3 regions of the Pseudomonas sp. 1L-C-7-B-C1 genome follow, and region 3 is predicted to be linked to each of the others. Evidence: riboswitches for the same ligand, from Rfam matches in the RefSeq annotation. Region 3 holds a riboswitch; each other region holds the start of a gene.
What was found. Region 3 has a riboswitch for cobalamin ahead of AC0Z8Z_RS12720 (CbtB domain-containing protein). Riboswitches for the same ligand answer to the same signal wherever they lie in the genome.
Positions count from the first base shown of each region.

Region 1: linked by a shared signal. The riboswitch ahead of cobO (cob(I)yrinic acid a,c-diamide adenosyltransferase) and the one ahead of AC0Z8Z_RS12720 (CbtB domain-containing protein) in region 3 are both predicted to bind cobalamin.
Region 2: linked by a shared signal. The riboswitch ahead of AC0Z8Z_RS18985 (ABC transporter substrate-binding protein) and the one ahead of AC0Z8Z_RS12720 (CbtB domain-containing protein) in region 3 are both predicted to bind cobalamin.

Region 1 covers NZ_JBXAWH010000011.1:218,225-227,952, reverse strand. Annotated here, with positions in the region: gene AC0Z8Z_RS18225 (DUF3108 domain-containing protein) at 1-669, opposite strand, end outside; gene purN (phosphoribosylglycinamide formyltransferase) at 678-1,328, opposite strand; gene purM (phosphoribosylformylglycinamidine cyclo-ligase) at 1,337-2,395, opposite strand; gene AC0Z8Z_RS18210 (DUF2066 domain-containing protein) at 2,729-3,802, shown strand; gene AC0Z8Z_RS18205 (AI-2E family transporter) at 3,857-4,930, shown strand; gene hda (DnaA regulatory inactivator Hda) at 5,147-5,851, shown strand; gene AC0Z8Z_RS18195 (NAD-dependent deacylase) at 5,860-6,633, shown strand; gene AC0Z8Z_RS18190 (C40 family peptidase) at 6,700-7,389, shown strand; gene AC0Z8Z_RS18185 (C40 family peptidase) at 7,477-8,013, shown strand; cobalamin riboswitch at 8,141-8,366, shown strand; gene cobO (cob(I)yrinic acid a,c-diamide adenosyltransferase) at 8,473-9,084, shown strand; gene AC0Z8Z_RS18175 (cobyrinic acid a,c-diamide synthase CobB) at 9,081-9,728, shown strand, end outside.
Region 2 covers NZ_JBXAWH010000012.1:143,949-153,676, reverse strand. Annotated here, with positions in the region: gene AC0Z8Z_RS18995 (aldo/keto reductase) at 1-720, shown strand, start outside; gene AC0Z8Z_RS18990 (aspartate/glutamate racemase family protein) at 781-1,503, shown strand; cobalamin riboswitch at 1,687-1,880, shown strand; gene AC0Z8Z_RS18985 (ABC transporter substrate-binding protein) at 2,023-3,024, shown strand; gene AC0Z8Z_RS18980 (FecCD family ABC transporter permease) at 3,093-4,067, shown strand; gene AC0Z8Z_RS18975 (ABC transporter ATP-binding protein) at 4,064-4,870, shown strand; gene AC0Z8Z_RS18970 (glucarate dehydratase family protein) at 5,321-6,595, opposite strand; gene AC0Z8Z_RS18965 (MFS transporter) at 6,627-7,913, opposite strand; gene AC0Z8Z_RS18960 (LysR family transcriptional regulator) at 8,147-9,046, shown strand; gene AC0Z8Z_RS18955 (MFS transporter) at 9,311-9,728, opposite strand, start outside.
Region 3 covers NZ_JBXAWH010000007.1:87,648-97,375, reverse strand. Annotated here, with positions in the region: gene metH (methionine synthase) at 1-173, opposite strand, end outside; gene AC0Z8Z_RS12745 (acyltransferase family protein) at 534-1,553, shown strand; gene nfuA (Fe-S biogenesis protein NfuA) at 1,659-2,252, shown strand; gene cobM (precorrin-4 C(11)-methyltransferase) at 2,331-3,077, opposite strand; gene AC0Z8Z_RS12730 (cobalamin biosynthesis protein) at 3,281-3,697, opposite strand; gene AC0Z8Z_RS12725 (CbtA family protein) at 3,694-4,413, opposite strand; gene AC0Z8Z_RS12720 (CbtB domain-containing protein) at 4,425-4,634, opposite strand; cobalamin riboswitch at 4,732-4,964, opposite strand; cobalamin riboswitch at 5,066-5,296, shown strand; gene cobW (cobalamin biosynthesis protein CobW) at 5,424-6,497, shown strand; gene cobN (cobaltochelatase subunit CobN) at 6,500-9,728, shown strand, end outside.

The DNA of each region.
Region 1 (9,728 bases), on a different contig from region 3:
GATGTTGTATTCCTTGCCGTCGGTTTCAACCTGTTGCAGGCGAACCAGCAGGTAGTCGTAGTCTTTGGCGAACCACATCACGGTGATGCGTTTGTTCTGCGTAGGGTCACGCACGCGCTCGACCTTGATGGCGTCGACCGAACCGACTTTGGTCTCGACCTTTTCAGTGCCCAGGACGCGGAAGTCATAGGTGTCGATCTCGTCACCATCGACCACCTGATACGACATGCTCTTTTTGCCCGCTGCCACGTCATGCTGCAGCGCGAGCTGGTAGGTGGACTTGTCGAGAACGCCGGCATTCAGCGGGATTTTCACCGCGTCGCCACGGTCCGAGCCGGTGATAAATTTGGTGGGCCAGTCGAATACCAGATCGACCGTTTTGCTCTTGCCCAGGCCGCCACGTTCGAAGTGGTAGGTCTGCGGCAGCAACTGATCCTTGTCGACCTTGATCGTGCTGACTTCGGTCAGGCTGGCGATCATCATCGATGCCTTGAAGTTCAGGGTCCAGGTGCCGTTGGCGTTCTTTTCGAGGCTGCGGCTGGCGCTGCCGCCGCTCATGGGGAGTTGTTTCCAGTCAGCGGTGTAGCTGGCGGAGAAAGGTTGAAGGTCGGCCGCGTTGACTGCGGGAAGTGCGAACAGAGCGAAAGCGAAGAGCAAAGCGCGACGCATAATATCTCCTAATGTCGGATCAAGTGGCCGCTGGGCCCTAGGCCCTGGCCGTCCAGTGAGGCGCCGTGTTCGTCGAGGGTCAAGCGTCCTTCGGCAAACCAGCGAATGGCCAGGGGATATATCAGGTGTTCCTGGGCGTGAACCCTTTGTGCCAGCGTGGCGGGCGTGTCGTGCAACTCTACAGAAACAACTGCCTGTACGACCAGAGGCCCCCCATCGAGTTCCTCGGTGACAAAGTGCACGCTGCAGCCATGCTCGGCATCGCCGGCGTCCAGCGCCCGTTGATGGGTGTGCAGGCCTTTATACCGCGGAAGCAGGGAAGGGTGAATGTTCAGCAGGCGGCCATGGTAGTGGCGGACGAACCCGGACGTGAGGATGCGCATGAACCCGGCGAGCACGACCAGCGACGGCTGAAACGAATCGATGGCTTCGATCAGCGCCGCATCGAAGGCCTCGCGACCTTCGTAGCCGGTGTGATCGAGCACGCGAGTGTCGATCCCCGCGCGAGCGGCCCGCTCGAGCCCGAAGGCATCGGCGCGGTTGGAAATCACCGCCCGGATGCGCGCAGGGCTCGCGCTGTCCTGAAAGCTGTCAATCATCGCCTGCAGGTTGCCGCCGGTGCCGGACAGCAGCACCACCACGTCACAGGGTTGGGGCATCTCAGGCATTAATGAGCCTTGACGTTCTTCAGCTCGACTTGTGCAGCGCCTTCGGCAGCGGTGCCGATCTGGCCGATGACCCACGGCTGCTCGCCGGCGTCACGCAGGGCGTTCAGCGAGACTTCAACGTGTTCCTGGGCAACACAGATGACCATGCCAACGCCGCAGTTCAGCACGCGGTGCATTTCGTGCTCATCCACGTTGCCATTTTCCTGCAGCCAGTCAAACACCGCCGGGCGGGTCCAGCTCGCCACGTCGACGATGGCCTGTGCGCCTTCAGGCAGCACGCGCGGAATGTTATCCAGCAAGCCGCCGCCGGTGATGTGGGCCATGGCTTTAACCGCGCCGGTGTCTTTGATCAGCTTGAGCAGTTGCTTGACGTAAATGCGGGTCGGCGCCATCAGCAGTTCGGTCAGCGGCTTGCCGTCGAGCTGGATGGTGTCGATGTCGGCACCCGACACTTCGATGATCTTGCGGATCAGCGAGTAACCGTTGGAATGCGGACCGGAAGAGGGGAGCGCGATCAGTGCGTCGCCCGCTGCAACCTTGGAGCCGTCGATGATCTCGGCTTTTTCCACCACGCCGACGCAGAAACCGGCCAGGTCGTAGTCTTCGCCTTCGTACATGCCGGGCATTTCAGCGGTTTCGCCGCCGACCAGGGAGCAGCCGGCCAGTTCGCAGCCCGCGCCGATGCCGGTGACCACTTGGGCGGCGGTGTCGACGTTCAGCTTGCCGGTGGCGTAGTAGTCGAGGAAGAACAGCGGCTCAGCGCCGCAGACCACCAGATCGTTGACGCACATGGCGACCAGGTCGATGCCGATGGTGTCGTGTTTGTTGAGATTCAGCGCCAGACGCAGCTTGGTGCCGACACCGTCGGTGCCACTGACCAGCACAGGCTGCTTGTAGCCGGCCGGGATTTCGCACAGAGCGCCGAAGCCCCCGAGGCCGCCCATCACTTCCGGGCGCTTGGTGCGCTTGGCGACGCTCTTGATGCGTTCGACCAGCGCTTCACCGGCGTCGATGTCTACACCGGCGTCTTTGTAGCTCAGGGAGGGTTGCTTGCTCATGATCCAGGCCTTTAAGGGGGGGATTCGGGGTAACGACCGAGTGGCAACGACGCGGGGCCTTGTCATCGCCGGTCTGCGAAGGCGCGCGATTTTATCAGGGTTGGGCGCAAGCGGCCATCCTTGGGCCGACGGGCAGGACGACCGTGAAGAAAAAATAACCGGGTTTATCCTGCCGCACCCGTTCGTCGCCGCAAGGATCCGGTGTAACGTTGGCGCCTGAGTGAGCGATTCGGCTGCACCTGCGGTCTGAGTCGGTTCATTCAAGTTTATGCGGCTATTTATAGCGTTGCCTTTTTTACCCAGCGGGAATCCTTCATGCGTCCACCTTCATTCATGCGCCTAAAAAACTGCCTGTTCGTGGGTTGTCTCTCATTGATGAGTCTGCCGGCGCTCGCCGAGACGGTGAACACGCTTTATCAGGTGCGCGAGCCCGTCAGTGGCCAGACCCCGGACGAGAAAACCCGTGCCACCCAGGCTGCGCTGGAAACCCTGGTCATCCGCCTGACCGGCGACCCCAAGGCGGTGCAGAACGGCGGCCTTGCCGAGGTGCGCAAGGACCCTCAGCAAATTATCAGCCAGTACGGTTATGACGCCGGCCCACCCGAGACCCTGCAGGTCGACTTCGACCCGGCGAGCACCGAACGCGTGATGCGTCAGGCGGGGCTGCCGTTGTGGGGCACCAACCGTCCGGTGATCATGGCCTGGTGGTTGAACGATGCGACTGACGGCGCCAATCTGGTCGGCGACGGCCAAGCCTCCGCCGAACCTCTGCGTCGCGCCGCTCAGCATCGCGGTCTGCCGTTGCGTCTGCCGCTGGCCGACCTGGGCGAGCAAGGCATCGGCAACGCCAAGACCCTCGACGGCAACGACGTCGGCCCGCTCAAAGAGGCTTCCGAGCGTTACGGTTCAGACGCGATTCTGGCGGTACACGCGCAGGAAAACGGCGGCCAGTGGCAGGGCAAATGGCACCTGTGGCTGGGCGACAAGATGGAGCAGGGCAGCGCCAGCGGCGCGAGTTCGGCGGAACTGGCCGATGCGGTGCTGTTGGCGGTGAGCCAGCGTCTGGCGCCGCGTTTCGTGGTCAAGCCCGGCGCGGCGACCGGCATGGTGCTGGATGTGCAGGGCATGAATCTTGAGCGTTATGCGCAGCTGTTGCGCCTGCTCGAACCGTTCGGTGGCCGCCTGAAATCAGCCGACGGTGATCGCGTCGCTTTCGACGTCAGCGGCAGCCCCGATCAGTTGCGGTCCCAGCTGTCGCTGGCGAAGTTGCAGGAAGTGCCGGCCAGTGAGCTCGCCAGCGCGCCGGTTAATTCCGCGCCCAACCCGGCGCCGGCGTCTGCTGACGGCACGCCCGCAGCACCGCAGCCGCCTGCTGTTTCCGACAGCGCACTGCACTTCCGTTGGTGAACAGGTTCATAACGACGTTGCGCAAAGCACATCATCTTGGGGAAAGAGGCAGTAATGACTGATACGCGTCGTTGGTTCTGGCTGGGCGGGGTTGTCCTGGTCTGTTTGTTCGTCTGGCTGCTGCATTCGATTCTGACGCCGTTCCTCGTGGCCTTGCTGCTGGCGTACATGGGCGATCCGCTGGCAGACCGGCTGGAAAAACTGAAAATGTCCCGCACCATGAGTGTGGTGACGGTGTTCCTGTTGTTCACCCTGATTTTCATGGGACTGCTGTTGGTGCTGGTGCCGATGCTGGCCAAGCAGCTTTATCGCCTGTACGAACTGGCGCCGCAGATCCTCGACTGGCTGCAGCACACCGCCCTGCCGTGGACACAGGCCAAGCTGGGCCTGGCAGACGGGTTCTGGAAGTTCGACAAGGTCAAGGCGGCGATCTCGGAGCACATGGGTCAGACTGGCGACATCGTCGGCATCGTCCTGTCCCAGGCCACCACCTCGACCCTGGCGCTGATCGGCTGGCTGACCAATCTGGTGCTGATCCCGGTGGTCTGCTTCTACTTGCTGCGTGACTGGGACGTGATGACCGCCAAGGTCCGCAGCCTGTTGCCGCGTCACCGCGAGAAGAAGATTGTCGCCCTGGCGGACGAGTGCCATGAGGTCTTGGGCGCGTTCATTCGTGGTCAGTTGCTGGTGATGGTCGCGCTGGGCGTGATCTACGCCGCCGGGTTGATGCTGGTCGGGCTGGAGCTGGGGCTGTTGATCGGTGTCATCGCCGGCCTGGCGGCCATCGTGCCGTACATGGGTTTCGTGATCGGCATCGGCTCGGCGATACTGGCGGGCTTCTTCCAGTTCGGCGGCGACCTGTACCCGATGCTGGGCATCGTGGCGGTGTTCATAGTCGGTCAGGCGCTGGAAGGCATGGTGCTGACGCCATTGCTGGTAGGCGACCGCATTGGCCTGCACCCGGTCGCGGTGATCTTCGCCATCCTGGCGGGCGGCGAGCTGTTCGGCTTCACTGGCATCCTGCTGGCGCTCCCGGTGGCGGCGGTGATCATGGTGTTGGTGCGCCACGTTCATGACCTGTACAAGGATTCTGACATCTACGGCGGTCTGGACGACCCGGATCTCTGATTCCCGCGAATCAGGATGCGTACCGGCGCGCGGTGTTCACCGCGCGCCTCCTTTCTCGGCGGGTTTTGCCCGTATTCCCCAGTGATACCAGTGACCTACGCAAGCCTTTGATTTTGCTGGCGGTCTGCCGCATTGTGCGGCCAGCCCTGCGGGTATAGACTTTGCGCACTTTTCACAGAGGCCATTTGGCGGTTCGTCTCGAACCGTTCAGCCAGCATGAAACCAGTTCAGCTGCCCCTGAGTGTGCGTCTGCGTGATGACGCCACCTTCATCAATTACTATCCAGGCGCCAATGCCGCTGCACTCGGCTATGTCGAGCGGCTGTGCGAAGCCGAGGCCGGCTGGACGGAGAGTCTGATTTATCTGTGGGGCAAGAACGGGGTAGGGCGCACGCATCTGTTGCAGGCCGCCTGCCTGCGTTTCGAACAGATGGGCGAGCCGGCGGTTTACCTGCCGATGGCCGAGTTGCTCGATCAAGGCATCGGCCTGTTCGATCATCTGGAGCAGTACGAACTGGTGTGCCTCGATGACTTGCAGGCGGTGGTCGGCAAGCCTGAGTGGGAAGAAGCGTTGTTCCATCTGTTCAACCGCCTTCGCGACAGCGGCCGACGCTTGCTTATCGCCGCTTCATGCTCGCCGAGGGAGCTGCCGGTCAAGCTGGCCGACTTGAAATCACGGCTGACCATGGCGCTCGTGTTCCAGATGCGTCTGTTGTCCGACGAGGAAAAGCTCCGCGCCCTGCAGTTACGCGCCTCGCGTCGCGGGCTGCACCTGACCGATGAGGTGGGGCATTTCATCCTTACCCGCGGCAAGCGCAGCATGAGCGCGCTGTTCGACCTGCTTGAGCAACTCGATCAGGCCTCGCTCCAGGCCCAGCGCAAGCTGACCATTCCCTTCCTCAAAGAAACCCTCGGTTGGTAGGCGCGTCCGTGGTCGATCCGGCCCTGGTGCTGCAAACCGCCGCGGCTCTGCGCCACGCCACCCGTATTCTGATCATCACCGGCGCCGGCCTCTCGGCTGATTCGGGTCTGCCAACCTATCGCGGTGTCGGTGGACTGTATAACGGCGAGACCGACGACGGCCTGCCCATCGAAATGGCCTTGTCCGGCCCGATGCTGCGTCGTGATCCCGCGCTGTGCTGGAAGTACATCGCACAATTGGGCAGCGCTTGCCTGGGCGGACGTCCCAATGCGGCGCACTACGCCATCGCCGAATTGCAGCGGCGCAAGCCGGAGTGCTGGGTATTGACGCAAAACGTCGACGGCTACCATCGCGCCGCAGGCAGTCCACCGGAACGGCTGATCGAAATTCACGGCCAGTTGGCGCCGCTCTACTGTCAATCTTGTGGCGCCGAGGATCTACAGTTGAGCGAACATCTCAACCGGCCATTGCCACCACTGTGTCCCCGCTGTACTGGCGTTCTGCGGCCATCGGTGGTGTTGTTTGGGGAGATGTTGCCGGAGTTGGCACTGAACGTGCTTGAGAGGGAGATGGCAAAAGGCTTTGACGCTGTGCTCAGCATCGGAACCACCGCCAGCTTCCCGTACATTCATGAGTCTATGCTGCGCGCTCGGGTGACGGGAGGCTTTACTGCCGAGATAAATCCTTCGCCGACCGATCATTCCGCGCATATGGATGCGTTTCTGAGGTGTAGAGCCTTAGAAGTGATGGACGACATCGTAAGTCACATTTGTTTCGATTGAATTTGCAAATGGGTACGATAGCGGGCATAGTTTCGGCTTCTTTACACTTCAGCCACGGTCGTGCACATGCTAAACCGCTTCGCACCCCTCGTGCCTCTCGCACTCGTAACGCTGTTGTTCGGCTGCGCGGCCCAGATGCCGACGTCGCAACAACAGTCGCAAAGCCCCCAGTTCCGGGACTCTGCCACTGCTCAATCCGCTACCAAGCGCGCCGACTACGCCTCTTCCGTACTGGATGACGAAGTCGCCACTGAAGACGAGCTCGCTCAGTTTGCCGACAACAAGCCATACCGATTGCCGGTTCTGGCTGACAGCATCCTCGAACGCGGCAAATCCTTGATAGGCACTCGCTATCGCTTTGGCGGCACGTCGACCACCTCCGGTTTCGACTGCAGCGGTTTCATCGGTTACCTCTTCCGTGAAGAGGCGGGCATGAGCCTGCCGCGGTCTTCCCGCGAAATGATCAATATCGATGCCCCTCTCATCAAGCGCAATGACCTCAAGCCGGGCGATCTGCTGTTCTTCAGCACCGCCGGCCGTGGTCGTGTCAGCCATGCGGGCATCTACCTGGGCGATGACCAGTTCATCCATTCCAGCAGCCGCCGCAGCGGTGGCGTCCGCGTCGACAGCCTCGACGATGCCTACTGGGCCAAGACCTTCATCGAAGCCAAACGCGCACTGGCCATGGCACCTTCAACGGTACCTGAAACCACCACCGCGATGACCTCGACTACCATCAAGCGCCAACACCGTTAATTCCGGGCGCGTAGAGGGTTCGGCCCTCTTGCGCGCAACCCCGGCTGTCGGCAAAGTAAGCTGCACCCCGCACAGGTTGTCGTGTTTATGTCGTTAACGGTTCGCCTGATGGTTGCCTCTCTGGCTGTGCTGCTGGCCGCGTGTTCCAGCACTCCACCGCCCGCTCCGCGCAAGGTCGTCTATCGGCCTGTGGTTTCCGCTCCTCCCCAGTTTGCTTCACCGCTCGCCGACGACGTCTTGTTGCGCGCGATCGGCCTCGTTGGCACGCCCTATCGCTGGGGCGGCAACACGCCTGATTCGGGATTCGATTGCAGTGGCCTGATCGGCTACGTCTACCACGATGCGGCGGGGATCACCTTGCCGCGGTCGACACGGGATATGATCACCCTGCGCGGTCCTGACATCGATCGCAGTCAGCTGCAGACCGGTGATCTGGTGTTCTTCGCCACCAGCGGCGGCTCCCACGTCAGCCATGCCGGCATCTACGTCGGGGAAGGGCGATTCGTTCACGCACCAGCCACCGGCGGCACCGTCAAACTCGACAGCCTCGACAAGCCCTATTGGCAAAAAGCCTGGCTGAACGCCAAACGCGTTATCCAGCCATCGAACCTCGCCAGGCAATAGTCGCTTCTGAGGCAATGTGTTCATGGGCTGTTGCTGCATGAACACCTGTGCCTTTCAGGGTGAAATCCCGTAAACCCGTGGGCGCTCTGCCCACGGTTCGATTGACGCTCCCCAGTCAACCCTCTAACCTTCGCGCCATGTTTCAGGTGCCCGGGACTTCGTTGGTCCACAGGGTGAAACAGGGAAGCCGGTGCGATTGCTCGTGCGATCAATTCCGGCGCTGCCTCCGCAACGGTAAATGAGTCTGGGCCACGCACGATGCCACTGTGTTCGCTGAACATGGGAAGGCGCATGGCCTGCCACGCTTGTGGCAACTCATGAGTCCGGAGACCGGCCTGATCCATCGAACAGCATCACGGAGGGCGATGCTCTGCTGCAGGCCGGCCTTGTCCGGTGCCTGCTGACAGTCTTTGCCCGTGCCCTCCGTCTGCCACACCTGCCCTCAAGCGGAGAGCTGAGATGAGCGAATCCCCCGAACGTGACGAACGCCACCTGGCGCGCATGCTGCGCAAAAAGGCGGTGATGGACGAGCGCATTTCCAGCGCGCCGAATGAATGCGGATTGCTGTTGGTGCTGACCGGCAACGGCAAAGGCAAGAGCAGTTCGGCGTTCGGCATGCTCGCCCGCGCCATGGGCCACGGCATGCAGTGCGGCGTCGTTCAGTTCATCAAAGGCCGCCACAGCACCGGCGAAGAGCTGTTCTTCCGCCGCTTCCCTGAACAAGTGCGTTACCACGTGATGGGCGAGGGCTTCACCTGGGAAACCCAGGACCGCCAGCGTGACATCGCCGCCGCCGAAGCCGCCTGGGCCGTGGCCCGGGAGATGCTCAAGGACGCGTCCATCGGTATGGTCGTGCTCGATGAGCTGAACATCGCCCTCAAGCACGGTTATCTGGACCTGGAGCAGGTGCTGAGCGATCTGCAGGCACGGCCACCGATGCAGCATGTGATCGTCACCGGTCGCGGGGCGAAGCATGAATTGATCGACCTTTCAGACACCGTGTCCGAAATCGGCGTGGTCAAGCATGCCTTTCAAGCCGGCATCAAGGCCCAGAAAGGCATCGAACTGTGAGTGAGCGTCAACCCCGGCACTGCCCGGCAGTGCTGATCGCAGCGCCGGCGTCCGGTCAGGGCAAAACCACCGTCACTGCCGCACTGGCCCGTCTGCACCGCAATCAGGGGCGCAAGGTGCGCGTGTTCAAATGTGGGCCGGACTTTCTCGACCCGATGATTCTTGAACGCGCCAGCGGCCATCCGGTGTACCAACTGGACATGTGGATGATCGGCGAGGACGAAAGCCGGCGCCTTTTATGGGAAGCCGCTGCCGATGCCGACCTGATCCTCATCGAAGGCGTCATGGGCTTGTTCGACGGCACCCCCTCCAGCGCCGACCTGGCGCGGCGTTTCGGCGTGCCGGTGCTGGGCGTGATTGACGGCACGGCCATGGCCCAGACCTTCGGCGCTTTGGCGCTGGGACTGGCGCGCTATCAGCCGGATCTGCCGTTCGCCGGCGTGCTGGCCAATCGCGTCGGTACGGTGCGCCACGCGCAGTTGCTGGAAGGCAGCCTGACCGAAGGCCTGCGCTGGTACGGCGCGCTGTCCCGTGAAACCGGCATTGAGCTGCCCAGCCGGCACCTCGGCCTGGTGCAGGCCAGCGAATTGAATGACCTGGACATGCGCCTCGACGCTGCCGCCACCGCGCTGGCCAGCACCTGC
Region 2 (9,728 bases), on a different contig from region 3:
GGTCCGTTCGCTGAAGGCCTGAAAAACAAGATCGTCACTGATTACTCCGCCGATGCCACGCTGCGTTCCATTGAAGCGAGCCTGAAACGCCTGAACACCGATCGGCTGGACATCGTGTTTGTTCACGACGTCGCCCAGGACGCCCACGGCGATGCCTGGATCGAGCATTTCAACATCGCCCGCACCGGCGCTTTCCGCGCCCTCACCCGACTGCGCGAAGAAGGCGTGATCAAGGCCTGGGGCCTTGGCGTCAACCGCGTCGAGCCGTGCGAACTGACCCTGGACCTGGAAGAAGCCCAGCCCGATGGTTTCCTGCTCGCCGGCCGTTATTCGCTGCTCGACCATGACCAGCCGCTGCAACGGCTGTTCGACAAGGCCCGTCAGCACAACGCCGAATTCGTCGTCGGCGGGCCTTACAGCTCCGGCGTGTTGGTGGGCGGCAAGCATTTCGAGTATCAGGAAGCGTCGCCGGCGATGCTCGACAAGGTGGCGCACATTCAGGAGATCGCCCGGCAGTATCAAGTGGACATCAAGTCGGCGGCGTTGCAGTTCGTCCTCGCCAACCCGCTGGTGGCAGCGGTGATTCCGGGTGCCAGCCGGCCATCACGGATCATCGAAGACGTCACCGCGCTCAACGCCCAGGTGCCGGATGGTTTCTGGCAGGCCATGCGCGATCAGGGCTTCATTGCCCTGCAGGCGCCAGTCCCGGGCAAAGACTGATATCGTGGGCAACGACGCCGGGCCAGACGCCCGGCCTTGTTTCCCGCGCGAGATCTGTCCATGCGAATTCTGATCGTCAACGTCAACACCACCGAATCCATGACCGAGACCATCGCCGAGCAGGCCCGCAGCGTGGCCTCGCTTGGCACCGAGATCATCGGCCTGACCCCGCGCTTCGGCGCCGAGTCGGTGGAAGGCAATTTCGAAAGTTACCTGGCGGCCATTGCGGTGATGGACCGGGTGATGTCCTACGAAGGGCCTTACGACGCGGTGATCCAAGCCGGCTACGGCGAGCACGGCCGCGAGGGCTTGCAGGAATTGCTCGATGTGCCGGTGGTGGACATCACCGAAGCCGCGGCCAGCCTGGCGATGCTGCTGGGGCATAAATACGCCGTGGTCACGACGCTGGACCGCACCGTGCCGCTGATCGAAGACCGTTTGAAGCTGGCCGGCGTGTACGAGCGCTGCGCGTCGGTGCGGGCCAGTGGCATGAGCGTACTGGAGCTGGAAGAATCGCCCGAGCGTGCGGTCGAAGCCATCGTTGAGCAGGCCCTCGACGCGGTGACCCGCGACAAGGCCGAAGTGATCTGCCTGGGCTGCGGCGGCATGGCCGGGCTGGATCAACTCATCCGCGACCGCGCCGGCGTGCCCGTGGTGGATGGCGTCACCGCAGCGGTGGCGCTGGCCGAATCGCTGGTGCGTCTGGGGTTGAAGACCTCGAAAGTGCGGACCTATGCGACGCCTCGGCCGAAGAAGATCGTCGGTTGGCCGTTTAAGCTGTAGGCAGCCCCTCTGGACTTACGAAGAGCGCGCACGAACCCTTGTAGGAGTGAGCTTGCTCGCGAAGACTGCATCCTGGCCACTGAAGATTTAGCGGATGTGCCGGCCTCTTCGCGAGCAAGCTCACTCCCACAGGTATTAGCCTCTGCCACACCGCCGCCGCATTCGCCTCCACCCGCCGAATCGTTTAGTATCCCCGCCGCCGGTTTCCACTCGGAATTAATAGGGAATCCCCAGGCGCGCTGCGCGCTGAAACGGAACTGTCCCCGCAACTGTAGGCGCTGAGCCCTGCTTCCTGTTTGCCACTGGGTGACCCCGGGAAGGCCGAAGCATAGCGATGATGCGCCAGTCAGGAGACCTGCCGGCCAGCATATTCATTCACCGGCGGGGTGTCCGGGGAAGGACTCCCGTTCGCGCGTCGCTCGCGCACGCTGTGCTCGCCCTCATCGTAGGGGCGCCCGTCGGGTGGACTTTCCAGCGCCTGCTTCGCCAAGCACTCAGGCTTTCTGGAGATCGCTGTTCATGCCGCTGCGCCGCCTCGCCGCCCTGCTCGTCACGCTGACTTTGCCCACCGCCGGTTTCGCGGCGTCGACGGCCTACCCTTTGACCGTGGACAACTGCGGCGAACCGCTGACCTTCACCCATGCCCCGCAGAAAACCGTCACCATCGGCCAGGCCGCCACCGAGATGCTCTACGCCCTCGGCCTGGGCCCCAACGTGATCGGCACTTCGCTGTGGTTCAATCCCGTGCTGCCCCAGTACCAAACCCTCAACGACGGCATCGAGCGCCTGGCCGACAACGCGCCGAGTTTTGAATCAGTGATCGGCAAACGCCCGGATTTCGTGCCGGTGCAGTTTGAGTGGATGGTCGGGCCCCAGGGCGCGGTCGGCACCCGCGAGCAGTTTCGCGATCTGGGCATCCCGACCTACATCCTGCCGTCCGATTGCGAGGGCAAGAACAACCGGGTTGGCGCTGACGGCACGCGCCTCGAAGCCTTCCGCATCGACACCCTGTACAAAAGCCTGCGTCAGCTGGCGCAGATCTTCGACGTGCAGGACCGTGGCGAGCAATTGATCACGGGTTACCAAACCCGGCTGGCCCAGGCGGTGACGCAAGCGAAAGCCCATGACAATCCACCCGTCTCGGCGGTGTTCTGGTTTTCCAGCCCGGACATCAACGTCGACCCTTACGTGGCCGGGCGCAAGGGCATCCCCAACTTCATGCTCGACACCCTCGGCATGCGTAACGTCATCGACTCCGATGAGGAATGGCCGACCGTGGGCTGGGAAACCATCGCCAAGGCCAACCCGACCGTGCTGGTCATCGCACGCATGGACCGTCGCCGCTTCCCGGCCGACGATCACGAGAAGAAGCTGGCGTTTCTCCGCTCCGACCCTGTCACCCGCAACATGGACGCGGTGAAAAACAATCGCATCGTGATCATGGACGCCAGCGCCATGGAGTCCAGCGTGCGGCTGTTTGACGGCATCGAGCAACTGGCTCAGGCCACTCAAGCGCAATGACGTCATTCAGCATGCCCCGGTCGAGCGTCGTCCGAATCTTCGGCCACGGTGCCTGGGCCCTCGCGTTGATGGCGTTGGCGGTGCTGGCGGGCGTGGCGATTGGCGAGACGTCGATCAGCCTGCCGGTGATCGTTCAGGTGCTGGCCAACAAGCTGTGGGCCGCGGGTTTTCCTCTCGACCCTATCGACGAGGGCATCGTCTGGAATTACCGCCTGACCCGGGCCATCGTTGCCGCGACCTGCGGCGCAGGGCTGGCGGTGTCGGGCGTGGTCTTGCAATCGTTGCTGCGCAATCCGCTGGCCGATCCCTACTTGCTGGGCATTTCCGCCGGCGCGTCGACCGGCGCAGTGTTGGTGGCGATCATCGGCATCGGCGCCGGTACGATTTCTCTCTCGACCGGCGCGTTTGCCGGTGCGATCGCCGCGTTCGCGCTGGTCGCCCTGCTCGCCCGCTCCTCCCGTGGTCAGACCGCTGCCGGCCAGATCATTCTGGCGGGCATTGCCGGGTCCCAGCTGTTCAACGCCCTGACGTCTTTCCTGATCACCAAGTCGGCCAATGCCGAACAGGCGCGCGGGATCATGTTCTGGTTGCTGGGCAATCTCAGCGGCGTGCGCTGGTCGTCGGTGGCGCTGTCAGTGCCGGTCGTGTTGCTCGGCTTGCTGGTGTGCCTGTGGCATCGGCGCGCGCTGGATGCGTTCACGTTTGGCACCGATTCAGCCGCATCGCTGGGCATTCCGGTGCGCCGGGTGCAGGCCGTGCTGATCCTCACTGCCGCGCTGATGACGGCGGTGATGGTGTCGATTGTCGGCTCCATCGGCTTCGTCGGTTTGGTGATTCCCCATGCGGTGCGCCTGGTGGCCGGCGTGCGCCATGCACGGTTGCTGCCCTTGAGCGCCCTGATCGGCGCGCTGTTCATGATCGCCGCCGATGTGCTGTCGCGCACGCTGATCAAGGGTCAGGTGTTGCCGATCGGGGTGATCACTGCGCTGGTGGGCGCGCCGGTGTTTGCCATGATGCTGGTCCGCGGGAATCGTCCTCGATGAACGCCCGTCAGGAGGTGCCCGGCGCCATGCTCGAAGGCAGTGACCTGGGTTATTCGGTCAAGGGCGCGCCACTGCTCAGTGGCGTGAGCCTGGCGATTCGGCCGGGGGAGAATCTGGGGATCGTCGGGCCCAATGGCTCGGGCAAGTCGACGCTGTTGAAGTTGCTGGCAGGGATTCAGACGCCGTCTCAGGGCGAAGTTCGCCTGGGCGGGAAGCGCTTGTCGGCGCTGAGCCGGCGGGACATTGCGCGGCAGGTGGCGGTGGTGGAGCAGCATGCCCAGACCGGTGATTCGATCAGTCTGTTGCAGGCGGTTGAGCTGGGGCGTACGCCGTGGCTGTCGGCGCTGGCGCCGTGGGGCGAGATGGATGACGGGATTGTGGCGAAGGCCATTGCGGATGTGAGTTTGCAGCCTCTGGTGCATCGGTCGTGGCATACGTTGTCGGGTGGGGAGCAGCAGCGCGGGCATATTGCGCGGGCTTTGGCGCAGCGGCCGCAGGTGTTGTTGCTGGATGAGCCGACGAATCATCTGGATATCCAGCAGCAGTTGTCGATTTTGCAGCTGGTGCAGGATTTGCCGGTGACGACGGTGGTGGCGTTGCATGATTTGAATCAGGCGTTGGGCTGTGATCGTCTGGCGGTGATGGATGGCGGGCGGTTGGTGGCGTTGGGTTCGCCGTTTGAGGTGTTGTCGCCGGAGCTGTTGGGTGACGTTTTTGGGGTGCGGGGGCATTGGTTGGTTGATCCGTTTGACGGGGCTCGTATGTTGAGGCTGAGGGCGCCAGGATCAACGGCGTCGGCCTAACGGCCTCGTTTTCGCCTTCGGCGAGTTACTTGGAAAAGCACCCCAAGTAACCAAGGGTGCTTGCTCTCGGTTTGGCCCGACTTCGTCGGGTTCCCTCACTCCGACGACGCTCCGTGGGCCCGCGCCGAACGGACATCCATGTCCTGACGGCGCTCTCGCCGCATCCATGCGGCTCGGCCCACTGCGCGTCGTCTGCGTTCGGCCTGCACCAAAGTCGCGATTGGTGGTGTCTGGGCCTTTTGCGTATGAAGATCAAGAGCAGATCAAAAGCTTCCCGGCTGAAGCCGGTCCTACAGGCGCGCGCGGTCTATTAGTGGGACCGGCTTTAGCCGGGAAGAGGCCAGTCCAGGCGCCGGCGGATTTTTCGGTTTGGACCCTCCTTGTGGGAGCGAGCTTGCTCGCGAATGCGGTATCCCAAACGCCGCCGTTCATGCAGCCCCACCCCCAACCTCAATACCGTGGCTTCACCGCCTTCCACTCCGGTTTGTATTTCTGCATCTGCCGTACATCGTCCCGCTGGCGAATGCCGCACGTCAGGAATTGGTCATTGAGTTTGCCTAGCTGGTCGTAGTCCAGTTCAAGGCCCAGCCCCGGCTCGCGGGTGAGGTGGACGCAGCCGTCGACGATGGGGAGTTTGCCGCCTTTGATGACTTCTTCGTCCGGTTCTTGCCACGGGTAGTGGGTGTCGCAGGCGAAGTCGAGGTTGGGGACGGCGGCGGCGACGTGGGTCATGGCCATGAGGCTGATGCCCAGGTGGGAATTGGAGTGCATGGAGACGCCGAGGCCGAAGGTGTCGCACATTTTTGCCAGCGCCTGGGTGTCGCGCAGGCCGCCCCAGTAATGGTGGTCGGCGAGGACGATCTGCACGCTGTTCAGCGCGACGCTGCGGCGGAATTCGTCGAAGTCGGTGACGACCATGTTGGTCGCCAGCGGCAGGCCGGTGCGTTTGTGCAGTTCGGCCATGCCTTCCAGCCCGGGCGTCGGGTCTTCGTAATACTGCAGGTCGTCGCCGAGCAGTTCGGCCATGCGGATCGAGGTCTCCAGCGACCAGTTGCCGTTGGGGTCGATGCGCAGCGGATAGCCCGGGAATGCCTTTTTCAACGCCTTGATGCACGCCACTTCGTGCTCCGGGTCCAGCGCGCCGGCTTTCAGTTTGATGCTCTTGAAGCCGTAGGCTTCGATCATGCGCCGCGCCTGGGCGACGATTTGTTCTTCGCTCAGCGCTTCTCCCCAGCTGTCCGGCGCGTAAGGCGAGTCGGCGTGTTGGGCGTATTTGAAGAACAGGTACGCACTGAACGGCACGCGGTCGCGAACGGCACCGCCCAGCAGGTCAACCAGTGGCAGGTTCATGGAACGTGCCTGCACATCCAGAAACGCCACTTCGAACGCCGAATAGGCATTGCTCACCGCCTTGCTGGCGTGGGAGCCCGGCGCCAGTTCAGCCCCGGCAATACTCGCTGGCTTGTTTGCAGCAACGGTCGCTTTGACCACCGCGCGCAGGTGGTTGAGGTTGAACGGGTCCATGCCGATCAACTGGCTCTGCAACTGCTGCTGGATCGCCAGCGCAGGCGCATCGCCGTAGCTTTCGCCCAGCCCGAGGTAGCCGTTGTCGGTTTCCACTTCAATGATCGAGCGCAGGGCAAAGGGCTCGTGGATGCCGCTGGCGTTGAGCAACGGCGGATCGCGGAAGGCAATCGGGGTGACGGTGACGCGTGTGATTTTCAAATGACTTCTCCCGGTCAATCAGGGTGTGAGCTTAGGGTTTCAGGCTTGGTTTTGAGCTGAGCGAGGTCGCTGTACGAAGGGTTGCAGCGTCTTCAGGCTTGGGGCGGTGCGGGTCGCCTTTGGGCGTGGTGCGGGCGAAGAAGATCACCACGGCCGCCACCAGCGAGGTCAGCGCCAGGCCGTACATGCCGCCTTGAATGGAGCCGGTTTTCTGCTCCAGAAAACCGAACGCCGTGGGCGCCACGAAGCCGCCGAGGTTGCCGATGGAATTGATCAGCGCGATGACAGCCGCGGCGATGCGCGCGTCCAGATAGCCTTGGGGAATCGGCCAGAACAGCGCCGAAGCTGCCTTGAAACCGATGGCGGCAAAACAGATGGCGACGAAGGCAAAGATCGGCCCGCCGACGGTGGACATGAACATCCCGCACGCGGCAATCACCAGGGTGACCGCAACCCACGCCTGTTGATGCTTGAAGCGAGCGGCCAGCGCGGCGAAGCCGTACATGGCGATGATCGAGATGATCCACGGGATGGAGTTGAACAGGCCGACTTCGAAATCGGTGAGGCTGCCCATCTTCTTGATCATGCTCGGCAGCCAGAACGTCGCGCCGTAGATGGTCAGGGCCACGGAAAAGTAGATGAAGCAAAAGAGCATGATTTGCCGGTCGGCGAGCAGCTTGAAGATGGACGGTTTGACCACCTGAGCCGCTTCACGGGCGCGTTGTTCCGCGTCGATCGCGCTGATCAGTGCGCCCTTCTCTTCTTCGCTCAGCCATTTGGCTTCGCGGGGATGGGACTGCAGCCAGAACCAGACGAATCCGCACAGGGCGATGGAAGCAAAGCCTTCGATGATGAACATCCACTGCCAGCCGTGCAGGTTCAGGCCGCTGACGCCGAGCAGCGCGCCGGACACCGGCCCGGAAATCACCGAGGCAATGGCCGAGCCGCTGAGGAAGATGGCCATGGCCTTGCCGCGTTCGCTCGAAGGCAGCCACTGGGTGAAGTAATAAATGATGCCCGGGAAGAACCCCGCTTCGGCCGCGCCGAGGATGAAGCGCAGCACATAGAAACTGGTTTCGCCGCGCACGAAGGCCATGGCCATCGCCGCTGCGCCCCAGGTGAACATGATGCGCGTCAGCCAGGCGCGGGCGCCGAAGCGTTGCAGGAGCATGTTCGACGGGACTTCGAACAGCGCGTAGCCGACGAAAAACAGCCCGGCGCCGAGCCCGTAGGCAGCGGCGCCGATGCCCAGGTCGGTTTCCATGTGGCTGCGGACGAAGCCGATGTTGACCCGGTCGATGTAGTTGACGATGAACATGATGACGAACAACGGCAACACATGACGCTTCACCTTCGCGGCCGCGCGGGCCAGTACGGTGGGATCGGCGCCGCCGATGGGTTCACTCTGGGGAACTGTGCGGTTCAAGGTGCGACTCCCGGTCTTTGTGATTTTTTTTGGGATGGGAAATGCAGGTGATGAACCGATCATGGACCGGCGCATTGTTCCCGTCTAATCTAGATTGACTGTTGATTGATACCCGGAATAGATCAATGTTCGAGCTTGCCCAGCTGCGCTGCTTCACCACCGTCGCCACCGAACTTAACTTTCGCCGCGCCGCCGAACGCCTGAACATGACCCAGCCGCCGCTCAGTCGGCAGATCCAGTTGCTTGAGCATTCGCTGGGCGTTCAGCTGTTCAACCGCAACACCCGCAGCGTCGCGTTGACCGCTGCAGGTCGGGCGTTTTTCATCGAAGCGCAGACGCTGCTCGAGCGCGCGCATCAGGCGGCCATCGCGGCGCGGCGCTTTGCCGAGGGTGACATCGGCTCGGTGACCATCAGTTTCGTCGGCAGCGCGGTGTACGAGTTTTTGCCGCGGGTCATCGCCGAAGCCCGGCAGAACCAGCCCCACGTGAAAATATCCCTGACTGAACTCAACACCTACCAGCAACACGAAGCCTTGCGCGCCCGGCGCATCGATCTGGGCATCGTGCGGGCGCCGCTGCTGCAGCCCGGTTATGAGACCGAATGCCTGGTCCGCGAGCCGTTCGTGCTGGCGGTGCCCAGCAGTCACCCGCTGGCCAGCGCACAGAACATCAGCGTGCAAGACCTCGACGCCCAGCCCTTCCTGATGTACTCGCACTCGGCGTACCCGCCGTTCAACGAACTGCTCACCGGCATGTTTCGCTCGGCGCAAGTGGCGCCCGAGTACGTGCAGTGGCTGGGGTCGTCGCTGACCATTCTGGCGCTGGTGAATGCCGGCATGGGCCTGGCGCTGGTGCCGCGCTGCGCCGCCAATGTGGTGTTCAAGGGCGTGACGTTCCGCGATATCGATCTGGGTGAAGGGGTGCAGAGTGAGCTGCATCTGGTCTGGCGTTCGGACAACGACAACCCGGCGTGTCAGATGCTGCTGGAGGCGATTCGCGCGGCGGTGAAAGCCGAAGGGGTGTGAAGCGGATGCGGCCGGAACCCCATAATCAATGGGACTGGCTGGAACGCCGACTTGTGGGACCGGCTTTAGCCGGGAAGGCGTCAGTGGTTACACCGCAAGATTAACGGTGCCTGCACTGGCCTCTTCCCGGCTAAAGCCGGTCCCACTAAAGCATCCGTGTGCCTTCAATGGGACTGGCCGGAACGCCGACTTGTGGGACCGGCTTTAGCCGGGAAGGCGTCAGTGGTTACACCGCAAAAGTGACGTCCGCATCCGGCTCAGCACTCAGGTGCGGTGGGCGGCTGCCGACACATCCAGCGGCGATGCATCCTCCGGCGTGGTCGAAAACGGCTCGATCTTGCCGACGATGAACAGGTAACTGAACGCCCCTAACAGCGCGAACGCCCCGGCCGTCATGAGCGGCGCAGTGAACGAACCGTTGCCGATCACCAGCATGAAGCCGGTAAAGGTGGTGATGAAAATGCCGGCGGTGTTCGACGCGAAGTTCTGTATCCCGCCGATCGACGCGACGTGGGCTGGAGACGGCGCCACATCAGCCGGCAGGCACCAGATGCTCGCGCCAGCGAACGCCAGGCTGGCATAGGCCAGGCTGAAAAAGCCGAGCATCGCCCAGGTACTGTCGACAAACACCGACAGGGAAATGCTCGACGACATCAGCATGCCGCCGACGATGCAGGTCTTG
Region 3 (9,728 bases):
AGGTCGTTGTTGCCCTTGACGTCGCTCGGCCAGTCGGCAAAGCGCTTGCCGCGGTAGTCTTCTTCCTCCAGTCGATAGCTCTGGATCATCGTGCCCATGCCGCCATCGAGGATCAGGATTCGCTGTTGAAGAGCCTGCTGGAGTGCTTGAAGACGCGCGCTGCGATCTGACATGAGGTTACCCGGATGAAAAAGTACGAAATAAGATGGCGCTGAAAGGTGCGAAATAATAGCAAACCTGCGCGGATTTAAATCATTCCGGGATTTACATGAATTATGTTCATGTTGGAGGCCGTCGTCGGACCTGCAATCGCGTCCTGCGTGCAACTCCATCGTTAGCGCGGAATAGCCCCGCTGACACTGCCTCAAACGCTGAAACCCTTATAAAACATGGCGCGCAGCCATTATGCAGCCCGTCAGTGAAGCCGAACCTTTTTGCAACGTCTGAAGTCGGACGTTGGGAGTCGCTCTTCGGCACCCGCTCTTTTTGAGTGTGGGATTGAAGGTCAATCCAGACGAAGCAAGAGGTTGCAGATGTTGATTTCGGTTCAGGCCCTGCGGGCACTCGCCGCGTGGGCTGTTGTGTGTCACCACTTCATGCAGATTTTTTTCGACTTCCATCCGAGTGGGCCGGTCGGCCGTTTTTTCACTGAAAAAGGTGCTGTCGGCGTCGACGTCTTCTTCGTTATCAGCGGTCTGGTCATTTACCTTTCGACCGTGGACAAGGACATTCCTGCCGGCCGCTTCATGCTCAATCGGGTGATTCGCATCGTCCCCGCGTATTGGCTGTACACCCTGGTGATGGGCCTGCTCGTGGTCGTCGCACAGCCGCTGTTGCCCCATCAGGTGGTCGACTGGCAGAGCTTCGTCTTATCGCTGTTGTTTATCCCTTCGGAAAACCCTGGCGGTTACGGCCTCTATCCCACCCTGAACGTGGGCTGGACGCTGAATTACGAAATGTTGTTTTACGTGCTGTTCTCGATGGTCTTCCTGTTTCAGCAACGGCTGCGCCCGCTGATCCTGGCAGCGGCATTGTTTGCCATTACCGACGTGCTGGGTCGCTCCGGGCTGGTCAGCCGGTTCTATGCCAATGACATCGTGTATGAATTCCTGCTTGGCATCTTCGTGGGTGTGATCTACCGCCGGGGCTGGATCAGCGAAAGGCTGTGGTTGCCCTTGATCGCAATCGGCGCTGCGCTGTTCACCATCGACCACCTGCAACCGGCGCCACGCATCATCAATTGGGGCCTGCCGAGCGCGGTGATCGTCGTCGCCTGCATCTCCCTCGAACCCTATCTGCGCAATTACCGCCTGCTGAAAACCATGGGCGACTGTTCGTACTCGGTTTACCTGCTCCACGTGCTGGTGCTCTATGCGGGATGGCTGGTGAGCGAGCGCTACGGCGTTAACCCCTATCTGGTCTTCGCCGTCTGCGTGCCAGTCATCGCGCTCGGGGCGTGGCTCAGTTATGAGTGGATCGAGAAGGGGCTGTACCGGCGCATGAAGGGCTGGCTGGACCAGAGAAGGGCGAGCAAGGAGGCGGCGCTGTCGTGACAGGCGCCGGGCAGTCGATGGGTCGCTTACCCGACTAATTTACTAGGGCTTTGTCAGGCGCAGTTGATTGGCGTAAACTGCGCCCCACGTCTGCGAGGAATTTTCATGACCGCTATTACGATTACCGATGCCGCCCACGATTACCTGGCTGATCTGCTGGAAAAGCAGAACACGCCCGGCATCGGCATCCGCGTGTTTATTACCCAGCCTGGCACCCAATACGCTGAAACCTGCATTGCCTATTGCAAGCCAGGCGAAGAGAAACCCGAAGACACGGCCATTGGCCTGAAAAGCTTCACCGCCTGGATCGACGCATTCAGCGAAGCGTTTCTGGACGATGCCGTGGTCGATTACGCCACCGACCGCATGGGCGGACAGCTGACCATCAAGGCGCCGAACGCCAAGGTGCCGATGGTTAACGCCGACAGCCCGATCAACGAACGCATTAATTACTACCTGCAGACCGAGATCAACCCAGGGCTCGCCAGCCATGGCGGTCAGGTGACTTTGATCGAGGTTGTGGAAGAGGACGCGGCCAATGTCGCCATTCTGCAGTTCGGCGGTGGTTGCCAGGGTTGCGGCCAAGCGGATGTGACGCTCAAGGAAGGCATCGAGCGCACCCTGCTGGAACGCATCCCCGAGCTGACCGGTGTGCGTGACGTGACTGACCACACCCAGAAAGAAAACGCGTATTACTGAGAAGTGATGGCGTGGCAAGCAAGCCCCGACTGGTTCGGGGCTTTTTTGTGGGCGCTCGCCAAGGTCTAGAAGCGCACGCTAGGGCCTGAACACATGGGCGTGGCCCGCGCGATACAGCGATGATTCGCTAAACACATCGTTGCCCAGCACCCGTCCCACCAAAATCAGCGCGGTGCGGCGGAACCCCTTGATCCGCACCTTTTCCTCGATGTCCGCCAGCGTGCCGGTGACCCAGTCCTGATCCGGCCAGCTGGCCCGATGCACCACGGCAATCGGGCAATCGGCGCCGTAGTGTGGGGTCAGCTCGGCGACGATCTTGCCCAGATTATTCACTCCCAAGTGAATCGCCATGGTCGCCTGATGCTGCGCCAGATCACCGAGGGCTTCGCCTTCTGGCATGTCGGTTTTGTCGGCGTAGCGGGTCAGGATCACGCTCTGGGAAATGTCCGGCAGCGTCAGCTCCGTGCCAAGCAATGCAGCGCACGCCGCGGTGGCAGTGACGCCGGGAATGATTTCGAAGGGGATCTGCAGCTCGCGCAGGCAGCGGATCTGCTCGCCGATGGCGCCATACAGGCTCGGATCGCCCGAGTGAACACGCGCCACATCCTGGCCTTGCGCATGAGCGGATTTCATCAGATCGATGATCTGCTCAAGGTGCAACGAAGCGCTATTGGCGACCTGAACCGCCTGATGCCCTTCCAGCACCGCTTCAGGCACCAGGGAGCCGGCGTAAATGATCACCGGGCAATTGCGGATCAGCCGCTGACCTTTAACAGTGATCAGATCCGGATCTCCCGGCCCGGCGCCGATGAAATAAACAGTCATGGGGTGTCCTGATTGGAATTCATTGGAGCACTGACTCGTCGAATGCATTATCCCTGAGCGCACTCGGTCTGACTTTGTAGGACTCGCTTTAGCCGGGAAGGGGCCCTCGGGCACACCATCAAAATCTGCGGTGTGACCACTGACGCCTTCCCGGCTAAAGCCGGTCCTACAGTTTGAGCCGGTCCTACAAGGGTTGGCCGGTCCTACAAGATTGCGGTTGCCAGCGCAAATGTCGCATGGGGGCTTTTTCGGCGGGGGATGGCCAGGGTCACGGGCGCGCCGGTTAACCGGGTCGCCATCGCCAGCGCCGCGCTTTCCGCCACGCCGTAGCAGCCGGTGCGTTCAAAGGCGATGTCCGAACGGTACGTCAGCTGTGCCTCGTAAGCCGCCAGATCCCCCGCGCTGAAAAACCCGATCGTCAGCTCCAGCTCATGACCCAGTGCCAGCAATCCCGCCTCAGCCGACTTGCCGTCAATGGAGGCGAGGCCGGCAACGTCCTTTAGCTCAAGCTGACATTCGCGCAAACCATCCTCCATCAACTGCCGAAGCTCCAGCGCCGAACAGCCGCGCTGGCAGCCCAGACCGACCACCCACAGCGGCCGTTCGCGCAACTCGTTCACAGAGCAGGGTTCAAACCGGCTTGCGTCGCGGGCGTGTCACTGCGACGAAACAGCCAGGCGCTGATCCAGCCCAGGGCAATCCAGAAAACCGCATTGGTCAGCAGCGACGCAATCTTGAATTGCGCTTCAAGGGCTTCCGGGGCGAGTGCCGAATGCACCGCCGGCTGAGGGGCGCCGACGATATGCGGCACCACCAGAATCATTGCGCCCACAACCTTCAAAAGCCAGTGCCGGGCAAACACCAACAACGCCAACCCTGCAGCCGTGGAGGCAGCAGTGCCCACCCACCAGATCTGCCGTTGGGTCAGGTCCGCCGCGACGGTGCCGGGCAGTTCGGGCGGCAAACCAAGAGTGGGCGCCAGCACGAATACCGCATAACCGGCCAATCCCCACATCACGCCTTCGCGGGCACTGGTCGGCGTACGCAGGGTGTACAGCGCCGCCAGCATCAAGGCGAACCCGACCGCGACCACCAGATTACCGCCGGTGGTGGACAGCACGCGCTGCCAGCCGTCTTCCGGCTCCCAGGCTTCGGCGTCATGGACGTGGCCGGCTATCGCACCGTCGCCGTGCTCGTGCATCTCAGTAGCCGGGGCCTTTTCGTAGGTCTCCGCCTGCAGGATCAGTGGCGCCACCGAGAAGCTCTGCAGCAGTGTCAACAACAGGGCGGCGAGCAGTCCGGTGAACCCGGCCGTTTGCGCAATTCGCTTGAACATGGCGGCAGGTCTCAATGGCAAGGGAAGGCGGAGCTGTGACGGGTGTCGTGTGCCGCGTTGTGCACCGCATCGATGTGGGAGAAACCGGCGAAGTACACCAGAAATGCGCCGAGAAACATCGCGCTGACGGCGGCAACAAGGCGCTGGCTTTGCGTGGCAGTCACGGCCGTTGTGGTGTTGCCGGCGGTGCCGGACGTCTGGCGGGGTGTGCTGATGGACATGGCGCTTCCCTCTGAAGTGGTTTCAGCGGACGGAAAGGCGCAAGGGCACCGCAGGCGAATGCCGGCAGTGCTCAACAGCGCCCGCCCACCGCGGGTTGTTATGGTGTGTTGTCGGGCCGGTCTCCGGGCTCGCGAGGGGCACATGCATCAGCCGTTACAGCCATCGTGCCTTCAAGAATCGCCTTCCCATATCGATGCCGACACAGTGGATCTGACTCTTCACTCGCTTACCGTTGCGGGGGCAGCACCGGACTGATGCACACCCGAAGGTCTGCACGCACCGGTTTCCCGTTTCACCCTGTGAAGGGCACCCGTAACAAGGTGTGTAGAAGACCACGCACGGTTCGTGTCGTCAATCGTGGGGTCATTCGCTGCGTCAATCGGCGCGGCAATCACTGCAACGGCGCGATTGACCGGCCTGCGGTCACTGCGTAGCCTTGCGCACTTGAGGTTCGCCGGCCGCCTTTTCATGTATCAAGGCCACCGGCGCTAAGAAGGGAATGCGGTTTCAAGCCGCAGCTGCCCCCGCAACTGTAAACGGACAGGTTCATTGCACAGCCACTGCGCGAGCGGGAAGGCGCGATGAATGCCAGTCGCCTGACGATGCCTGTCAGCAACCGGCCGCCGTGAGCCAGGAGACCTGCCTCGAATCGGACCGCTTGCAAGCGGCCGAGGCATTCCACTACAACCGGGCGGGGTGATCCGGTGGCGAATCGAACCGCGCGCCTGCTTCCGCCGGCCTGCGCTGTTTTCGTCCTCGTTGCCCCGCCGCACGCCTGAGGGCAACCGATGAAAACACTGGCCAAACTTCCCGTCACCATCGTCACCGGCTTTCTCGGCTCGGGCAAAACCACCTTGCTGCGGCACATGCTCGACAACGCCGAAGGCCGACGCATCGCCGTCATCGTCAATGAATTCGGCGAGTTGGGCATCGACGGCGACATCCTCAAGCAGTGCACCATCGGCTGCACCGAAGAAGAGGCCGTCGGTCGCGTCTACGAACTGGCCAACGGCTGCCTGTGCTGCACCGTTCAGGAAGAGTTCTTCCCGGTGATGCAGGAGCTGGTCGCCCGCCGCGGCGATCTCGATCACATCCTCATCGAAACCTCGGGCCTGGCCCTGCCGAAGCCGCTGGTGCAAGCCTTTCAGTGGCCGGAAATTCGCAACGCCTGCACCGTCGACGCGGTGATCACCGTGGTCGACAGCCCGGCCGTGATCGCCGGCACCTTCGCCGCGTTCCCGGATCAGGTCGACGCTCAGCGCAAGCTCGACCCGAACCTGGACCACGAATCGCCGCTGCACGAGCTGTTCGCCGACCAACTGGCCAGCGCCGATCTGGTCGTGCTGAACAAGGCCGACATGCTCGACGCCGATGCGCTGGCAGCGGTGCGCGCGGAAGTTGCCGAAGAATTGCCGCCAGCAGTAAAAATCGTCGAAGCGAACCGAGGCCAGCTGCCGATCAGCGTGTTGCTGGGGCTCGGCGCCGAATCCGAGCTGCACATTGATGGCCGCAAGACCCATCACGATCACCACGAAGGCGACGATCACGATGATCACGACCATGACGCCTTCGACTCCATCTCCATTACGCTGCCCCAGGCGGATGAATCGCTGTTGCTCGACGCGCTGACCCAGGCCGTCGTCCAGCACGGCATCCTGCGCGTCAAAGGCTTCGCTGCAATTCCCGGCAAACCCATGCGCCTGCTGGTGCAAGGCGTCGGCACGCGCTTCGACAAGCATTTCGACCGCGCCTGGAAGCCTGACGAAGCCCGGGAAACCCACTTGGTGCTGATCGGCCAGGAACTGGACGCCGGCGTCCTCGAAGCGCAATTGCGCGCTGCACTCTCAGGGACCAAAGGCTAACCATGCACCTGCTGCGCACTCAGCCCGGCGGCTTCGTTCCCGACGACAGCATCGCTGACCTGGGCCAGACCCCCGCCGAGCTGGTGATCCTGTGCAGCGCCGACTCGAATCTGGCCCTGCTGGCTGAAACCGCGCATCAACTGCCGGGTGACTACCCGAGCCTGCGCCTGGCCAACCCGATGCAGGTGCAGAATCATGCATCGGTGGATTTGTACGTGGACGAGGTGCTGCGCCACGCCAAAGTCATCCTGATTTCCCTGCACGGCGGCATCGGCTATTGGCGTTACGGCGTCGAGCGGCTGGTGGAGCTGGCGGCCAAAGGGGTGAAGCTGATTCTGGTCCCGGGCTGTGATCGGCCAGACCCTGAGCTGAGCGGCCTGAGCACGGAATCTGCCGAAGACCGTGATCGGCTCTGGCATTACCTGCGTCAGGGCGGCAAGCACAACGCGCTGGCGCTGTTCAACTTCATCGCCACACGCTGGCTGGGCGGCGACTATCCCTGGGTCGAGCCGCAAACCCTGCTGCGCACCGTCATTTACCACCCGCGGAACACCAACGCCGATTTGGCCCGCTGGCAGGCCGACTGGCGCGAGGATCAGCCGGTCGCCGCCGTGCTGTTTTATCGCTCCCACCTGCAGGCGGCCAACACCGGCTTCATCGATGTGTTCTGCGAGCGCTTGTCGGCACAGGGCCTGAACCCGTTGCCGATCGCTGTTGCCAGCCTGAAGGAAGCCGGCTGCATGAGCGCGATACAGGACTGGCTCGACGAAGTGGACTGCGAGGTCATTATCAACACCACCGGGTTTGCTCAATCGAACCCGGAAGCGCCGGATGTGCGGCCGTTTCGCCGGGACATCCCGGTCATCCAGGCCATCTGTGCCCAGGACAACGAACCGGCCTGGCAGGCCAGCGCCCAAGGGCTGGGCCCCCGCGACCTGGCGATGCACATCGCGCTGCCGGAACTGGACGGTCGCATCATCAGTCGGCCGATCAGCTTTAAGGACCTGGCCTGGCACAGCGAGCGCAGCCAGTCCGACGTGGTCTGCTACCGCGCCCAGCCGGGGCGCATGGATTTCGTCGCCGAACTGGCCCGGCGCTGGGTGTTGCTGGCCCGCACGGCCAACGCCGACAAGCGCGTGGCGCTGATTCTCGCCAACTACCCGACCCGCGACGGGCGCATCGGCAACGGCGTCGGCCTCGACACGCCGGCGGCCGCGCTGAACATCCTCAAGGGCATGCAGGCCGAGGGATACCCGGTCGAGGAGTTGCCCGAGACCGGCACCGCATTGATTCACGCGCTGCTCGGCGGTGTCACCAATGACCCGGACAGCCTCGATCAGCGGCCGTGCCATCAGAGCATGGCCATGGACGAGTACCTGGCTGCTTTTCAGGCGTTGCCTGAGGCCAATCGCGACGCCGTGATGGCTCGGTGGGGCGCGCCGCAGACCGATCCCATGTGTCGCGACGGGAGGATGATGATCGCCGGCCTGCGTTTCGGCATGACCTTCGTCGGCATTCAACCGGCGCGGGGCTACAACGTCGATCACAGCGCGGTGTATCACGATCCTGATCTGGTGCCGCCCCACGGTTACCTGGCGTTCTACTTCTGGCTGCGCAAACGCTATGGCGCCCACGCCGTCATCCACGTCGGCAAGCACGGCAATCTGGAGTGGCTGCCAGGCAAAGGGGTCGGTTTGTCCGAGCACTGCTGGCCCGACGCGATCCTTGGCCCAATGCCGAATATCTACCCGTTCATCGTCAACGATCCGGGCGAGGGCGCACAGGCCAAGCGCCGCACCCAGGCGGTGATCATCGACCACTTGATGCCGCCGCTGACCCGCGCCGAAACCTACGGCCCGTTGCGCGACCTTGAACTGCTGGCCGACGAATATTACGAAGCGCAGCTGCTTGACCCGCGCCGTGCCCGGGAGCTGCAAAAGGACATTCTCAGGCTTGTGCGCGAAACCCATATCGACCGCGAACTGGCGATGGACGGGGACGCCAGCAGCGAGGCCGATGCCGCCGTGTGGTTGCCGCGCCTGGACACCTATTTGTGTGACCTCAAGGAATCGCAGATCCGCGACGGCCTGCACGTGTTCGGCGAGTCGCCCACTGGACGGCTGCGCATCGACACGCTGCTGGCGATGGTGCGCGTGCCTCGCGGCGATGGTCGCGGCGGTCAGGCGAGCCTGTTGCGCGTTTTGAGTCAGGCGCTGGCACTGGATTTCGACCCTTTGGACTGTGACCTCGGCGCGCCGTGGACCGGCGATAAACCTCAGGTATTACATGAGGTCAGCGCTGAACCGTGGCGCACCACGGGTGACACCCGCGAGCGGCTGGAGCTGCTGGCCGCGCAGATGATTGAGCAGATCGCCTTTGGAATCGAGGTGAGTAATCGCTTTGAAAACAAAGGTTTATCCGAAGTTGTTGATTCTCTGCATGAAGTCGTGATCCCGCGCCTCGACGCCTGTGGTCCTGCAGAGATGTCCAACCTGCTCGGCGCGCTAAGTGGGCGTTTCGTCCCGGCCGGGCCAAGCGGCGCCCCCAGTCGCGGACGGCTGGACGTGTTGCCCACCGGGCGCAACTTCTTCTCGGTGGACGTAAGAAACCTGCCGACCATGACCGCGTGGCGCATTGGTTTCCAGTCGGCGAATCTGTTGCTGGAGAGGCACTTACAGGACCATGGTGATTACCTCCGTCAGCTGGGTCTTTCGGTGTGGGGCACGGCAACCATGCGCACAGGCGGCGATGACATCGCTCAGGCCATGGCGTTGATGGGGGTGCGTCCGGTGTGGGCGACGGGCAGTCAGCGCGTGGATGATTTCGAAATCCTGCCCTTGAGCCTGCTAGATCGGCCTCGGGTCGATGTGACCCTGCGGGTGTCCGGTTTTTTCCGCGACGCGTTCGCCAACCTGATCCGCCTGTTCGATGCGGCGGTGCAGGCCGTCGCCGCGCTGGACGAGCCCGACGACATGAACCCTCTGGCGGCGCGCGTGCGCCAGGAGCGCGAGCAACTCCTGCGCGACGGTCTGGATGCCGATCAAGCGGCGAAGCAGGCCGGCTGGCGCATCTTCGGCGCCAAACCGGGGGCGTATGGCGCGGGGGTGCAGAACGCCATAGACGGACGCTTGTGGCAAAGCCGCGACGACCTCGCCGAGGTCTACCTGAACTGGGGCGGCTACGCCTATGGCGGCAGCGACGAGGGCACGCCGGCCCGTGACGGATTTGCCA